Regions from separate parts of the Bradyrhizobium sp. 604_D8_N2_3 genome, predicted to be linked through region 4. Evidence: predicted binding sites of a transcription regulator. Region 4 holds the regulator's gene; each other region holds the start of a gene.
What was found. Region 4 encodes LexA, which represses DNA repair genes until DNA is damaged. Its sites were predicted from a motif close to TGTTCNNNNTGTGTTCNG; they were not measured.
Positions count from the first base shown of each region.

Region 1: AB7245_RS42940 (DNA recombination protein RmuC) is a predicted target of LexA. The motif match lies at 1,974-1,991, and genes of this name have one in related genera.
Region 2: AB7245_RS39990 (ribonuclease T2 family protein) is a predicted target of LexA. The motif match lies at 1,646-1,663, and genes of this name have one in related genera.
Region 3: uvrA (excinuclease ABC subunit UvrA) is a predicted target of LexA. The motif match lies at 1,643-1,660, and genes of this name have one in related genera.

Region 1 is NZ_JBPWPM010000001.1:8,922,474-8,926,340, reverse strand. Features, by position in the region: gene AB7245_RS42945 (AmpG family muropeptide MFS transporter) at 1-659, opposite strand, end outside; gene AB7245_RS42940 (DNA recombination protein RmuC) at 743-1,942, opposite strand; gene def (peptide deformylase) at 2,114-2,638, shown strand; gene fmt (methionyl-tRNA formyltransferase) at 2,855-3,778, shown strand.
Region 2 is NZ_JBPWPM010000001.1:8,317,282-8,321,148, forward strand. Features, by position in the region: gene AB7245_RS39975 (DUF3617 domain-containing protein) at 87-617, opposite strand; gene AB7245_RS39980 (hypothetical protein) at 648-941, opposite strand; gene AB7245_RS39985 (hypothetical protein) at 1,125-1,586, shown strand; gene AB7245_RS39990 (ribonuclease T2 family protein) at 1,709-2,428, shown strand; gene AB7245_RS39995 (23S rRNA (adenine(2030)-N(6))-methyltransferase RlmJ) at 2,608-3,468, shown strand; gene AB7245_RS40000 (cold-shock protein) at 3,723-3,867, shown strand, end outside.
Region 3 is NZ_JBPWPM010000001.1:5,052,885-5,056,751, reverse strand. Features, by position in the region: gene uvrA (excinuclease ABC subunit UvrA) at 1-1,546, opposite strand, end outside; gene AB7245_RS24065 (outer membrane protein) at 1,850-2,605, opposite strand; gene AB7245_RS24060 (outer membrane protein) at 2,751-3,515, opposite strand; gene AB7245_RS24055 (outer membrane protein) at 3,704-3,867, opposite strand, start outside.
Region 4 is NZ_JBPWPM010000001.1:5,212,891-5,216,757, forward strand. Features, by position in the region: gene AB7245_RS24790 (molybdopterin molybdotransferase MoeA) at 1-952, shown strand, start outside; gene lexA (transcriptional repressor LexA) at 1,129-1,830, shown strand; gene AB7245_RS24800 (hypothetical protein) at 2,038-2,259, shown strand; gene AB7245_RS24805 (hypothetical protein) at 2,452-2,886, shown strand; gene AB7245_RS24810 (GAF domain-containing protein) at 3,109-3,867, shown strand, end outside.

The DNA of each region.
Region 1 (3,867 bases), 3.7 Mb from region 4:
GCGGTGATCGTGCCGATCAGCACCATCGCCGCCATCACCACGTAGCCCCACATCCAGGCCGACGCGCGCGGAATGCCGGTGCCCTCGAAGCCGGACACGATGAACAGCGCGCCCGCGGTCGAGACCAGCATGCCGATGCGATAGGCCGCGACATAGGAAGCCATTCCGGCGGCCTGCTCGCTCTCCGGCAGGCTCTCGACGCGGAACGCGTCGACCACGATGTCCTGCGTCGAGGACGTCGTCGCGACCAGCAGCGCGCCGAGCGCGACGTAGAACGGCGAGCGCGCGGGATCGGTGAGTGCCAGCAGCAGGATCGCGATGATCAGCAGCAATTGCGAGAACAGCAGCCAGCCGCGCCGCCGTCCGAACGCGCGGGTGAACAGCGGCACATGCAGCGCATCCACCAGCGGCGCCCACAGGAATTTCAGCGTGTAGGGCGTGCCGACCAGCGCAAACAGCCCGATGGTCTTGAGGTCGACCCCGGCCTCGCGCATCCACACCAGGAGCGTGGAGCCCGACAGCGCCAGCGGCAGCCCGGACGAGAAGCCGAGGAACAGTACGATCAGCACCCGCGGTTGCAGGTACACGGCCAGGCCGTCACGCCAGGAGGTGGGGGCCGTGTCGGGGCTGGCAGGGGAGGTCGCGTCGGGTGCGGTCATGGGGAGGTGTTAGCAGATTCTGGCTGCCACAAGTGAGGTGTCGTCGCCCGGTCAAGCCGGGCGACGACAGTGTGCCTCAAAACTCACTCCCCCGCCTGGAGCTTCCTCGGGAACAGCTCCGCGGCACCGGTTGCCACCAGATGCGGCCCCTCCGGCGCATCGGTCTTGCTGAAATCGAGCTCCTCGATTCTCCCTGCGCGCTTCTCGATCTTGTCGGCGGAGATCAGCACCTGCCGCACGTCCTCGTTCGCGTCGGCAAAATGCTTCTGGAGCTTCAGCACGCGGTCGCGCAGGCGGCCCAAATCGTCGCCGAGCTTGATCACCTCGGTGCGGATCTGGTCGGCGGCGTCGCGCATGCGCGCGTCTTTCATGATCTGCTGCATCACCTGAATCGCGAGCATCAGCAGCGAAGGCGACACCAGCACGACGCGGGCGCGATAGGCCTTCTGGATCACGTCGTCGAAACCGTCATGGATCTCGGCATAGACCGATTCCGACGGCACGAACATCAGTGCCATCTCCTGGGTCTCGCCGGCGACGAGATATTTGTCGGCGATGTCGCTGACATGCTTCATCACGTCGCCGCGCAGCCGCTGCGTGGCGATGCGCTTCTCCTCGTCGGTGCGCGCATCGTGCAGCGCGGTCATCGCCTCCAGCGGAAATTTTGCGTCGATGCAGAGCGGCCGCTGGTCGGGCAGGAACACCACGCAGTCCGGCCGCTTTCCCGTCGAGAGCGTGAACTGGAACTCGTAGGCGCCCTTCGGCAAGCCGTCCTGGACGATCGCCTCCATCCGCGCCTGGCCGAAGGCGCCGCGCGACTGCTTGTTGGCGAGCACGTCGCGCAAGGTCGTCACCTGCGTGGTGAGGTCGGTCAGGTTCTTGTGCGCGTTGTCGATGATGCCGAGCCGCTCGTGCAGGGCGCGCAGGCTCTCCATGGTGTTGCGCGTCGAGTGTTCCATCGACTGGCCGACCCGATGGGTCACCGAATCCAGCCGCTCGTTGACCGCGCGCGCCATGTCGGCCTGGCGGCCGGCCAGCGCCTGGGTCATGGCGTCGGCTCGGCCGGCAGCCTCGCTCTGGGCGTGCAGCACCTGGCTGAGGCGCTCCTCGAGCTCGTCCGCGCGGATGGCATTGGCCATGGCGAGTTCCGCGCCGCGCCGCCCGGATCGCGCGATCACGACCGCGATCACCACCAGCAGGATGACGACGAGGGCGCCGAAGCCGATCAGCGCATCGATGGTGCGGACCGGCCAGTCGCCAGCCAGGAAAATGATCTCGTTCATGGCGGCCCTTGTAGCCGATTCGACACTCTCCGCGAACGAATAGCGAACGCTTATGGTTAATAGCCCCCTAATTTTTATGGTTAACGAAACCTGAAGTTTTATGGTTAGCGGAGGGTTAACGGAGTTCCTCGCCGCATTGACCGCATCCGGCATGCGGCTTAAATCGCGGCCATGGCCCTCAGAGAAATCATCATCCTGCCCGACAAGCAGCTGCGTCTGGTCTCCAAGCCGATCGAGAAGGTCACGACGGAGATCCGCAAGCTTGCCGACGACATGTTCGAGACCATGTACGACGCGCCCGGCATCGGGCTCGCGGCGATCCAGATCGCGCAGCCCTTGCGGCTGATCACCATGGACCTCGCCAAGCCTGACCCGGACGGCGAGACAAAGCCGGAGCCGCGTGTCTTCATCAACCCTGAAATTATCGCCTCCTCCGAGGATCTGTCGGTCTACGAGGAAGGCTGCCTCTCGATCCCCGAATATTACGAGGAGGTCGAAAGGCCTGCGAAGGTGCGCGTGCGCTTCACCGATCTCGACGGCAAGGTGCACGAGGAGGACGCCGAAGGCCTCTACGCCACCTGCATTCAGCACGAGATCGACCATCTCAACGGCGTGCTGTTCGTCGACTATCTCTCAAAGCTCAAGCGCGACCGCGTGATCAAGAAGTTCGAGAAAGCCGCCAAGCGCGCGGAGTAAGTCATTTGTAAGCGCTGGTGCTGCCGCGAACTCCCGTGCGCTCCCTCCCCCCTTGCGGGGGAGGGCGGGGGAGAGGGGTAGCCCAGCAAAAGGCGCCCGTCGTTTGCGAATGCCAACAATAGGGCGCCCGCGCTAACGCCGAGAGAGCGCGTCGTGTGGCACCCCTCTCCCTAGCCCTCCCCCGCAAGGGGGGAGGGAACATACCGAGTCCTTGTCATGCCCCTCCGCCTCATCTTCATGGGCACGCCCGATTTCTCCGTGCCGACGCTGCTCGAGCTGGTCTCGCATGGCCACGAGATCGCGGCGGTCTATACGCGCGCGCCCAAGCCCGGCGGACGGCGCGGCCTGCAATTGCAGCCGACCCCGGTCGAGGAAGCCGCGCGAAAGCTCGGCGTTCCCGTGCTGACGCCGAAGTCGCTGAAGACGCCCGAAGCGCTCGACGAGTTTCGCGCCTTCGACGCCGATGCCGCCGTCGTCGTCGCCTACGGCATGATCCTGCCGCAGGCGATCCTCGATGCGCCGAAGCTCGGCTGTTACAATCTGCACGCTTCGCTGCTGCCGCGCTGGCGCGGCGCCGCGCCGATCAACCGCGCGATCATGGAAGGCGATGCCGAGAGCGGCGTCATGGTGATGAAGATGGATGTCGGTCTCGACACCGGTGACGTCGCCATGGCCGAGCGCATGGCGATTCCCGACAACATGACCGCGGTCGATCTGCATGACCGCCTCTCCCGGCTCGGTGCCGATCTGATGGTGCGCGCGATGGCCGCGCTCGCCCGCGGCGGGCTCCAGCTCAAGAAGCAGAGCGCGGATGGCGTCACCTACGCCGCCAAGATCGACAAGGCCGAAGCGCGGATCGAATGGACCAAGCCGGCGCACGCCGTGCTGCGCCACATCCACGGCCTGTCGCCGTTTCCCGGCGCCTGGGCCGAGCTTGAGAATGCGCGCGTAAAAATCCTGCGCTGCGAGTTGGCGAAGGGCTCCGGTGCACCCGGCGAGGTGCTCGACGACCAGCTCACGATTGCCTGCGGCGAGGGCGCGATCCGCATCCTCGAGCTCCAGCGCGAGGGCAAGGCGCGGATGCAGGCCACGGACTTTTTGCGCGGCGTGCCGGTGAAGCCGGGAGCCAAATTCACGTAGCGCTGTCATACCCCGCGAAGGCGGGGTATCCAGTACGCCGAGGCTTCTCGGCTGAACAGAGATGTCTCGGAGTACTGGATCGCCCGGTC
Region 2 (3,867 bases), 3.1 Mb from region 4:
AGTCACGCGCGGAGAGATACCCCTCACCCGTCTCGCCGCTACGCGGCGAGACACCCTCTCCCACAAGGGGAGAGGGGAAGACAAACCTACTTCGGCAGCAACGCCTTCAACTTGTCCATGTCGCGCACGTTCATCTTGAAGCCGCCGGGCATCACGATGTCGCCGGGCTTCTGGTCGGGCTTGCAGGCCCCGAGCCACTTGGCTTCGAGCTGCATCGTGGTGTCGCGGCCTGCTGCGCCGGCGGCGCCGCCTTGTGCATGCGACGAGGTCTTCACCGTATAGGCCGAGTTGAAATCGCCGGTGATCTCGGCATGCGAGGTCGTGCTGATGCCGGCGACGTTGCACTCGGAATCACTGACATAGCCGGTCGCGGTCTTCTTGATGTCCTGCTTGGCGCAGATCTGCTTGGCCATCGGGGAGACGTTGTTGTTCATCTCCTTGTCGACGGTCTCGTCGGTGCAGTGCTGCATGGTCATCTCGGGCATGGGCGTGCCGGTCCTGACCATCTTCATTTCCCAGAGACCGGCCTTGCGCACCGGCAGATCGTCGGCGCTGGCGCTGCCTGCCGACACCACAAGACAAAGGGCCGAGCCGAGCAAAGCGAGCTTGCGCGTCATGTGGGAAGCTCCCGACGTTCCGAAAGCGCCTCAGTACAGCGTACGGATCGGCTGTTGGGCAGCGCCATAGGGCACCCAACGGCAGGAGAACGAGATATAGCCGCCCTCAAAGGCCTGCACCGCGAGGAATTTCACGACCTTGCCGTAGCGCGCGCAGTGATCGACCGCGACCTGCCGCGCATCAGCCTGGGTCGCCAGCGAATAAGCGATGATGCCGCCGGTGTCGTTGCCCTTGAACGGAGGCACCGGAAGGAGATCGGCGCGTGCCGACTGGCTGGCCATCATCCCCAGGGCAAGAAAGCCCGCGGCCGCAATGATTCGCATTCCCGTTACTCCAATTGGTTGGGACCAGTTTACGGTGCCGGGAGGTCCATGAAAAGAACTGATGCCCCGCCGGCTGCGAGGTTGGGGTCAACTCTTGGCCAAGTGTTGCCGCGCTGCACTTGACCTGCCCCGGCCTTCGCGGCACCGTCCATCCTTCGCAAGACCCAGCTGTCCGGATTGCCCATGCGCGCCCTCCCCCTGAAATCGCTCCGCTTTGCCACCTTGCTTGGCCTCATGTTCGGGGCGCTGTCGCTCGGTGAGGCCAGGGCCGCCAATCCGCTGGAGCTGAACTTCTGGCTGAACGGGCCGCGCTATGACGGCGCCGTCGTCGATTGCGAGAGGGCGCTGCCGACCATCGCCACCCAGTTCTGGGAGAAGGAAAGCTCGTTCTGGAATTCCTCGTTGAAGATCACCGGCTTCGCCGCCGTTCACGAGATCGCGTTCCGGCCCTGGCAGTCTGACAACATTCCGCGCCGCTATTGCACCGGCGACGCCATGCTCAATGACGGAAAGGTGCGCAAGGTGCATTTCTCGATCATGGAGGATGGCGGCTTCTCCGGCTACGGCAATGGTGTGGAATGGTGCGTGGTCGGGCTCGACCGCAACTGGGCCTACAATCCGTCCTGCCGCGCCGCCAGGCCCTGAGGCTCGATCGAAAGGCCTGAATCGGACTGATCAGGCGCCTGACGGGCCGGCCCGAATTTTGTTCTTGAAATGTTCTTGTTGCCTGCTAGGCTGACTGCACAGTCTAGTTGAGGGGCGTCGCCATGTTTCATTTTAGATTGCATTCGTTCACCCGTCTCGTGATCTCACTGACCCTCCCCCTGGTTCTGGCCGCCGGGCTGGTCGCGCTGCCGGGCGGCGCGAAGGCCCAGGACAAACGGCAGAACGCGCCCGGCGAATTCGACTTCTATGTGCTGTCGCTGTCATGGTCGCCCTCCTTCTGCGAGGAGGCGTCCGAGCGCAACCGCGGCGGCGGCGGTGGTCGCTCGCAGATGCAGTGCAGCGGGCGGCCCTACGCGTTCGTGGTGCACGGGCTGTGGCCGCAATATGAGAATGGCTTCCCTGAATATTGCCAGCGGCCCTCGCCACGCCTGAACCGCAACATCGTCTCTTCGATGCTCGATTTGATGCCGGCGCCGGGGCTGATCTTCAACGAGTGGGACAAGCACGGCACCTGCTCCGGGCTCGACAGCCGCAATTATTTCGAGACGATCCGAAAGGCGCGCGCCGCGATCAAGATCCCGGCGGAATATCTCGAACTGTCGCAGGCCAAGACCGTGGCGCCGGGCGAGGTGGAGGAAGCCTTCATCAAGGCCAATGCGGGCCTGAGCAACGCGGCCATCTCGGTCACCTGCAACCGGACCCGGCTCTCGGAGGTCCGCATCTGCCTCAGCAAGGACCTGCAATTCCGGGCCTGCGAGGAGATCGAGCGCCGCGCCTGCCGCCGCGACCAGGTGACGATGCCGCCGATCAGAGGTGGCTAGTCCAACTGCTCATGCCCCGTACGCCGCGCCGCTTCGGCGGTGCGCTGCAGAATCGGGGCCTATGCTGCATGGGAATCCAGACCCGGGCCCTGGCCCGCAACGCTAAGAGCGTTGCAGCGCGTCCGGGACAGACGCGCATGCCGCTTTGCTCAAGCCGTGACGTAGCGTAGTCCTGTCTCATGAACTACCGTCACGCCTTCCACGCCGGAAACTTCGCCGATGTCATCAAGCACATCGTGCTCGCGCGCATCATTACTTACCTCCAGGACAAGCCGGGGGCATTCCGTGTCATCGACACCCATGCCGGCGCCGGCCTCTATGATCTCGAAAGCGACGAGGCGCGCCGCAGCGGCGAATGGCTGACCGGCATCGCGCGGCTGATGCAGGCGCGCCTGTCGAACGACGCCGTGGCGCTGGCCAAGCCCTATCTCGACATCGTTCGTGCCTACAATCCGAAGGGCGAACTCAAGGCCTATCCGGGTTCGCCGCTGATCACGCGCGGCCTGCTGCGGCCGCAGGACCGCCTCGTTGCCTGCGAGCTTGAGCCGAAGGCGCGCAAGGCGCTGATCGGTGTGCTGCGCCGCGACGAACAGGCGCGCGTGGTCGATCTCGACGGCTGGGTCGCGCTGCCGGCCTTTGTGCCACCGAAGGAACGGCGCGGGCTCGTGCTGATCGACCCGCCGTTCGAGGCGAAAGACGAGTTCGAAAAGCTCGGCGACGCCTTCTCGGCGGCTTTCGTGAAATGGCCGACCGGTATCTATGTAATCTGGTACCCGGCCAAGAGCCGACGCGCCACCGACACGCTGGTGCAATCAGTGGCGCGGCTCGCAGCCGCAGCAAAACCGCCAGGAAAATGTCTGCGTCTCGAATTCAGTGTCGCGCCGCAGCTTGATGGCGCCGCCCTCACCTCCGCCGGATTGTTGATCGTCAATCCGCCGTACACGCTGCATGGCGAGCTCAAGACGATCCTGCCCGAGCTGGAGATACCGCTCGGACAGGGCGGAGCTGCCAGATTCCGATTAGAGGTGCCGAGGCCGTAACACACCGGCATTCTTGGGAAAAAGATGCAGGAGCGGTAGTCAATCTGCAGAGAACCGTATTATGCTGTTTCCGTGACTGGCTTTACGTTCCGCTTCCGCGAATGGTTGCGGCGGAGTGAAGGCCTAAGAAAGATCCGATCGGACCGAAAGAAAGGTCCGCCCAAGGATGGCCAGCTCCCGGGCTTCGTAAGGCCCGGTCATGTCGTGACGTGAGTCTGCGTCGCGACGGAGGAGCAATGAGGGGGAGTTTCCCGATGGCCATGACGGGAACGGTCAAGTTTTTTAACGGCGAGCGCGGCTACGGTTTCATCAAGCCCGACGACGGCGGGCGCGACGTCTTCGTGCACATTACTGCTGTGGAGCGGGCGGGACTGAAAGATCTCGCCGAAGGACAGCGCA
Region 3 (3,867 bases), 160 kb from region 4:
GGTAGTTGAGGCCGACGTCGAGCAGGAAGGTGAGGCGCTCGCGGATCTCCTTGAGGATGCGGCCGGCGATCTCGTTCTGCTGCGTGTTCAGCGCTTCGGGCACGGTCTCGAACCATTCGCCGGCCTTCCTGACCGACAGCTCCGAGATCTCGCCGATATGCTTGCCGCCGATCTTGACGCAGAGCGCCTCGGGCTTCAGCCGGAAACCCTTGCAGCCCTCGCAGGGGACGTCGTGGAAATATTTTGCGAGCTCCTCGCGCGCCCACTCGCTCTCGGTCTCGCGATAGCGGCGGTTGATGTTGGTGATGACGCCCTCGAACGGCTTCTTGGTGTCGTAGGAGCGGACGCCGTCTTCGTAGGAGAACTTGATCTCATCCTCGCCCGAGCCAAGGAGGATCGCGTTCTGCGTCTTCTTCGGCAGATCCTTCCATTTGGTGGTCAGCGTGAACTTGTAGTGCTTGCCGAGCGCCGTCAGCGTCTGCACGTAGTAGGGCGATGACGACTTGGCCCAGGGCGCGATCGCGCCCTTGCCAATGGCGAGCTCCTTGTCGGGGATGACGAGGTCTTCGTCGACATGCTGCTCGACGCCGAGGCCGCCGCAGGCCGGGCAGGCGCCGTAGGGATTGTTGAACGAGAACAGGCGCGGCTCGATCTCCGGAATCGTGAAGCCGGAGACGGGGCAAGCGAATTTTTCCGAGAACAGGATGCGCTCAGGCCCGCTCTTGTCGTGGATTTTTGCGGTCTTCTTCTTCTCCTCGACGGGCGCGGCCGCTGCAGGCGCATCGGCGAACTCGACGACGGCGAGGCCCTCCGCGAGCTTCAGCGCGGTCTCAAAGCTCTCGGCGAGGCGCTGGCCGATGTCGGCGCGCACCACGATGCGGTCGACCACGACGTCGATGTCGTGCGGAAATTTCTTGTCGAGCGTCGGCGCCTCCGCGAGCTCATGGAAGGTGCCGTCGATCTTGACGCGCTGAAAGCCCTTCTTGAGCCATTCGGCGAGCTCCTTGCGATACTCGCCCTTGCGGCCGCGCACGACGGGGGCGAGCAGATAGAGGCGGGTGCCTTCGGGCAGCGCCAGCACGCGGTCGACCATCTGCGAGACGGTCTGGCTCTCGATCGGCAGACCCGTGGCGGGCGAATAGGGCACGCCGACGCGCGCCCAGAGCAGGCGCATGTAGTCGTAGATCTCGGTGACGGTGCCGACGGTCGAGCGCGGGTTCTTCGACGTCGTCTTCTGCTCGATCGAGATCGCCGGCGACAGGCCGTCGATCTGGTCGACATCAGGCTTCTGCATCATCTCCAGGAACTGACGCGCATAGGCCGACAGCGATTCGACGTAGCGGCGCTGGCCCTCGGCGTAGATGGTGTCGAAGGCGAGCGAGGATTTGCCGGAGCCTGACAGCCCGGTGAACACCACCAGCTTGTCGCGGGGGATCTCGACGTCGACATTCTTGAGGTTGTGCTCGCGCGCGCCACGGATCGTAATTGCGCGCAGGCTGGATCCCGCGTTCTGCTGTTGGCGCTTCGCCTTGATCACTTCATCCATCCGAGTTGCCCTCAAGGAATCCCAAAGGTGCGCGATCGCGCCAACAAAAAAGGCGCGCGTCGCCCGGAACCGGGATCGGCGCCGATGGGTATGGCAGCGAACGTAGGAAGAACGGGAGCAGATTTCCAGTGGCGTGTGCGAATCGTCAACGGATTGTTGGCGCGCTGGCGGCATCTGGCAGGAGCAGGCCCCCCGGAACATGCGAAGGGCCGGCGCGAGGCCAGCCCTTCGTTCGCGTTTGAATGCGGATTTGGGGCAATCCGCACATGATCAGGACTTGGAGGTTCCTGAGGGAGCTTTGTCTCAGTATTTGGCGACGACCGGGCCGCCCCAGCGGTAATTGATGCGGATCAGGCCCATGTCGATATCCTGGCCGATCCGGTCGGTGCGCGGGGCGAAGCCGCCGACGAGCGTTGCGAAGTCGGCGCTGTGATGGCCGAGGAAGACATGGTTGTACTCGCCGCCGACCGACCAGTTCTCGGCAAAGCCCCATTCCACGCCGATGCCGATGGTGTAGCCCCAGCGGGTCTGGTTGACGCTGTTGAACACCGCCGCCGGGACGCCGGGGACGAAGGTGTCGTACTTGTCGTGCGCCACCGCGGCGCCAGCCTTGCCATAGAAGAGCAGGTTGTTGACGGCGTAGCCCATCTGGCCAGTGAACAGGCCGAAGCTGTCGATCTTGGTCTGGTTGGTGAACAGCGGCAGCGCCACGCTGACATTGCTGCCCTTGAAGTCGGCCCAGTTGCCCTGGCCCTCGATGCCGAACACCCAGCGCGACTTCTGCCAGCGATAGCCGAGTTGTCCGCCGATCGTGCCACCGCCCGCATTGTGACAGCCTTCGCCAACGGCCGGATCGACAGCGACGCCGAGCGCGCGGGTCACGCCCCAGCATGCATGGGCCAGCCCGCCGCCGCCGTTGATGCCGACATAGATGCCGCTCCAGTCGTAGAGGGGAACGGCGGCCGCCGGTGCCTTGTAGATCGGTAGATCGGCGGCGGTAGCCGGCGCGACCGCGCCGACTGCGAACAGGCTGACCGCAGCCAGCATCCACGTCTTCATGTCACGTCCCCAACTCGTCAAAGCCATTCGCGGACGCCTTGCGCGCGCCTCACGACTCCAAGACGGTTGGGTGCACCCTCGCGCGAAAACAAAAAGGCCGGCACAAGGCCGGCCTTTCGTAACGCGATGGCGTCGGAGGCGAAGATCAGTATTTGGCGATGAGGGGGCCGCCGAACCTGTAACTGACGCGGGCCGTTGCAATGTCAACGTCCTGGCGGATCCGATCGGCGCGCGAGAACGTGCCGTTGTTGAACGTAAAGCGGTTGTCGCGCGATCCCATGAAGCCGTGCACATAATCGACGCCGACCACGATGTTGGGCGTTACGCCGAAATCGAGGCCAGCACCAACCGCTCCGCCCCAGCGCGTTTCATTCGCCCTGTCGAACACGAAGCCGGTGGCAGTGGTTAAGCCTTCGTATTTGTCGCTCACAACCATCGCACCACCCTTCGCGTAGAACAGCACATTGCTCCAGGCGTAGCCGACCTGGCCGGTCACGAGACCGAAGGCGTTGATCTTCGAGCGGTCTGAGCCGACGCCGCCGGCAGCCAGGCTCGGTCCATTGGAGCCGCTAAGGTGAGCCCAGTCGCCCTGGCCTTCCACGCCGAACACCCACGACGCGCTTTGCCAGCGAAAGCCGGCCTGGCCGCCGGCCACGCCGCCGGTCGCGGTGTGGCAGCCCTCCGATGCGGGGGGAGTGACCGGCGCACCGAGGATGTTGGTAACGATGTCCCAGCAATTATGGCTCCAGCCGCCACCACCGTTGGCGCCGATGTAGAAGCCGCTCCAATCGTAGACCGCGGCGATCATCGGGGCAGGAGCTTTGGTGTAGGGCCTCGCCGCCAGATCGGCCGCCGAAACGGACGTGGTCATCGCGACTATGCCGGCGGCGGCAAGCATAAACTTGTTCAAGACGGACCCCCCACGGCCGAAGTTGTTGCGATCTTCGATACAACCTTTGAGGTGTGACAGTCTGTCACCGGAGGGTCACAGCGCGCCGAAAATGGAACTTGTCCGCAAACGCTCATGCCGTACGCGCGAAAACAAAAAGGCCGGCGCAAGGCCGGCCTTTCGTAACGCGATGGCGTCGGAGGCGACGGTTAGTACTTCGCCACGACCGGGCCGCCGAAGGTGTAGTTCACGCGGACCGTGCCCATGTCGACGTCCTGCTTGATACGGTCGATGCGGTCGTTGATGCCGAGAAACGTGAACGAGTTGTTGCGCTTGCCCATGAACAGATGGTCGTATTCGATGGCAACGGACC
Region 4 (3,867 bases):
CGCCGGCGAGGCCGTGCGTATCTTCACCGGCGGTGTCGTTCCCGATGGCGCTGATGCGGTCGTGATCCAGGAGGACACGATCGCGGACGGCAAGCGCATCACCATCAAGGAAGCCGCCGTAACGGGGCGGCACATCCGCCCCGCCGGCGTCGACTTCTCGGAAGGCGACGTGCTGCTGCGCAAAGGGGCCCGGCTCACCGAGCGCGACCTCGCGCTCGCCGCCGGCATGAATTACCCGCAACTGCCGGTCCGGCGACGCCCGAAGGTCGCGATCCTCGCCACCGGCGACGAGCTGGTGATTCCGGGTACGACGCCGGGTCACGGCCAGATCGTCTATTCCAACGGTTATGCCCTGCACGCGCTCGCCCGCAGCGAGGGCGCCGATACCATCGACCTCGGGGTTGCCGCCGACACGCTGGAGGCCACCACGGCCGGCATCGGCCGCGCGCGGGAGAGCGGCGCGGACATCCTGATCACGACCGGCGGCGCGTCGGTCGGGGACCACGATCTGGTCCAGCAGGCGCTGAGGGACGAAGGTATCTCGATGGCGTTCTGGAAGATCGCGATGCGGCCGGGCAAGCCGATGATGAACGGGCGGCTCGGCGCGATGCGTGTGATCGGCCTGCCCGGCAATCCCGTGTCATCTTACGTTTGCGGCTTCCTGTTCATGGTGCCGTTGATTCGCGCGCTTTCGGGCCGTTCGATGATTCATCACCGCCGCGAACGCGCGGTGCTCGGCCGCGATGTCGGCGCCAATGACCAGCGCGAGGATTACCTGCGCGCACGCCTCGAGCTGCGCGACGACGGCACGCTCGTCGCCCTTCCGGTCAATCACCAGGATTCCTCGCTGCTTGCGAATCTTGCTGCGGCACAGGCACTTCTCGTGCGCGCGCCATTCGCGCCGAAGGCCGAAGCCGGCACGCCTTGCGAGGTCTTGCGGCTGCCCGTGTGATCGCTTCGTTCGCGTGCGTTCCGCGAACTTTGTCGCGTTCACGGTAAATTAAGCAGTTGCGGAACATGTATCGAACATATAGTGTCCGTTCATGATTTGTTTCGAGAATGTAGCGGCTTACTGCTGAATTCAGCGTCTCGGAATCGAACGACATCAACCGGGGGATTTTGGTCGAGATGTTAACGCGCAAACAATACGAGCTCCTGCGGTTCATCAGCGAACGGCTGAAGGAAAGCGGCGTGCCGCCCTCCTTCGATGAGATGAAGGACGCGCTCGACCTGCGCTCGAAATCAGGCATCCATCGCCTGATCACCGCGCTCGAGGAGCGCGGCTTCATCCGGCGCCTGCCCAACCGGGCCCGCGCCATCGAGGTGATCAAGCTGCCCGAGCTTCAGGCCGCCGCCGGCAGCCGCCGCGGCTTCACACCGAGCGTCATCGAAGGCAATCTCGGCAAGGTCCGCACGACTTCGAGCCCGCCGGCGGACGAGGGCGAGCGCCCCGTCGCGGTCCCCGTGATGGGCCGCATCGCGGCCGGCACGCCGATCGAGGCCTTGCAGACCCGCAGCCACACCATCAGCGTACCGCCTGACATGCTCGGCTCGGGCGAACATTACGCGCTCGAAGTGCGCGGCGATTCCATGGTCGAGGCCGGCATTCTCGACGGCGACATGGCGCTGATCCAGCGCAACGAGAGCGCCGATACCGGCGATATCGTGGTGGCGCTGATCGACGACGAGGAGGCGACGCTCAAGCGCTTCCGCCGCCGCGGCGCCTCGATCGCGCTCGAGCCCGCCAACGCCGCCTATGAGGTCCGCATCCTCCCGCCCAACCGGGTGAAGATCCAGGGCAAGCTGATCGGGCTGTACCGGAAGTATTGATACCGGACGTGCCGGTATCGGTTATTGGGCGCCCCGCGCTCTTTCGATCGGCATCGCTGATCCGAGATTGGAGCGGACGATTGTCCGCTTCCGCTGGATAGTCTTTCTGGTTTCGCGCAGATTATCCGGCCCCTCCTCCGACGGTAAATCCTCGGCACGCCGCACGAAGCAGCCCTGCTTCGCGGCCTTCAGGTTCGAGGAGAAGTCATGCGCCGGATCGTTCCGAGCAAAATTGCTGTGGCGCTGATCGCAGCATCAGCGTCGCAAGCCTTGGCCGTGCAAGCCTTGGCCGTGCAAGCCTTGGCCGCGCAATCGCGGCCCCGTGTCCGCAAGGACACCGCCGTAAGCGAGCAAGTCCGCAAGGCCGTCGACCAACCGTCGCGGCCGGGCTGGCAATATTCCGGCTGGTCGGCGCCTGCGGGGCGCTGACACGCGCCCGCAGAATGCAAAGGGGCGGGCTTTGTTCCTGGTGGATTCGGGAAAGTTAATGTGATTGCGGCCTGCGGCGGCGAGCCGTAGATTTGCCTACAACCCGGCAGAACGTTTGGTATTTCCACTCTGATAGAGGCCTGCGCCTCGATTAAGAGACGTGGGTCGCTATCCCTGCATGAGGAGCACCCGATGTGTGACTACAGCCTGCATGCCGTCGCGTCGCGTCCCGCCGAAGTCGGCGAGACGATCGTCACGACAACCTTCCGCGGCACCTCGACGCGCGGCTTTGCCTCCGCGGCCGATCCGACCGTCGCGGTCTGCCTGCTCCCGGGGACGGAGCTCGCCTTCGCCGACAACGTCCGCTACGACAATCGCTGGATCTGGACGCGCACCGTCAATTCGCGCGTCGGCAAGTTCGGCAAGATCGATCCGCACATTCCCGATCGCCATCATGATGCGATCGAATTCCCCGACGGCAAATCCGTGCTGGTGACGCAGCTGGTCGAAGGCCAGCGTGCGACCGTGCTGCAGCTACCGGTGACCCAGCCGCTCGGCGAGCGCGAGCACAAGCCGCAGACCATCACCGACAGCCGGACAACCATCACCCGCCTGCCGATCGGCTGATGCAGCCATTCCCGGCCGGCAGGTCGGGCCAGGATTGAAATCGCCATCGCCGGCCGAGGCCGGCGAGATGGTGTCGTTTGTGTCCCGCGAAACTCCATCGGGCGGACCAAGCCGTGGCGTCTCCACCGCACGAAGTTTGCGCTGTCCTGCCTGAATTTTGAACGTCCGTTCCGCAGCCAAATGGCCGATGCTTGGTGCGGCTTGAGACGGCGGGCACGTTCGATGAAGACCTTCATTCGCGTCGTTGAACTCTGGGTGCCTGACCGCACGCGCATGCGGCTGGAATTCGGCGGCGGCCTCTACGGCGAAGGGTTGTCCGCGTTTAGGGACGTGAGCGAGGGTCTGCATTTCGGATATGACGAGGGGCTTCCCGGCAAGGCCTGGACCAGCGGCCACCCCGTGATCCTCACCAGATTCACCGATTCCTATTTCAGGCGGACCGATCAGGCCATCGCCGCCGGGCTGACCTGCGGCGTTGCGGTGCCGGTGTTTTCAGGCGAATTCCTGCAAGCCGTCATGGTGCTGTTCTGCGGCGACGATGAGGCCCATGTCGGCGCGATCGAGCTCTGGCACAACGATGCCGAAACCTCCCACGAGATGGCGCTCGTCGACGGCTATTACGGCACCGCCGACATGTTCGAATTCAACTCCCGCCATACCAGATTTCCGCGCGGCTTCGGCCTGCCCGGCCGCATCTGGAAAGCCGGCCTGCCGCTGATCATCAAGGATCTGCACGATGCCAGGAGTTTTCTGCGCTGGGAGGACGCCGCCAAGGTCGGAATCAATCTCGGCGTCGGCGTTCCCTACCGGACCGGCACCGATCAGACCTGGGTGCTGACATTCCTCTCCGCGCAGGCGACGCCAATCGCGCGACGCTTCGAGATCTGGGTCCCGGACGAGGCCCGTTCGGCGCTGGTCTTCCGCGCCGGCGATTGCAGCGGGCAGACCGACCTCGCCGCGCTTTATGCGGCGAAATCCATC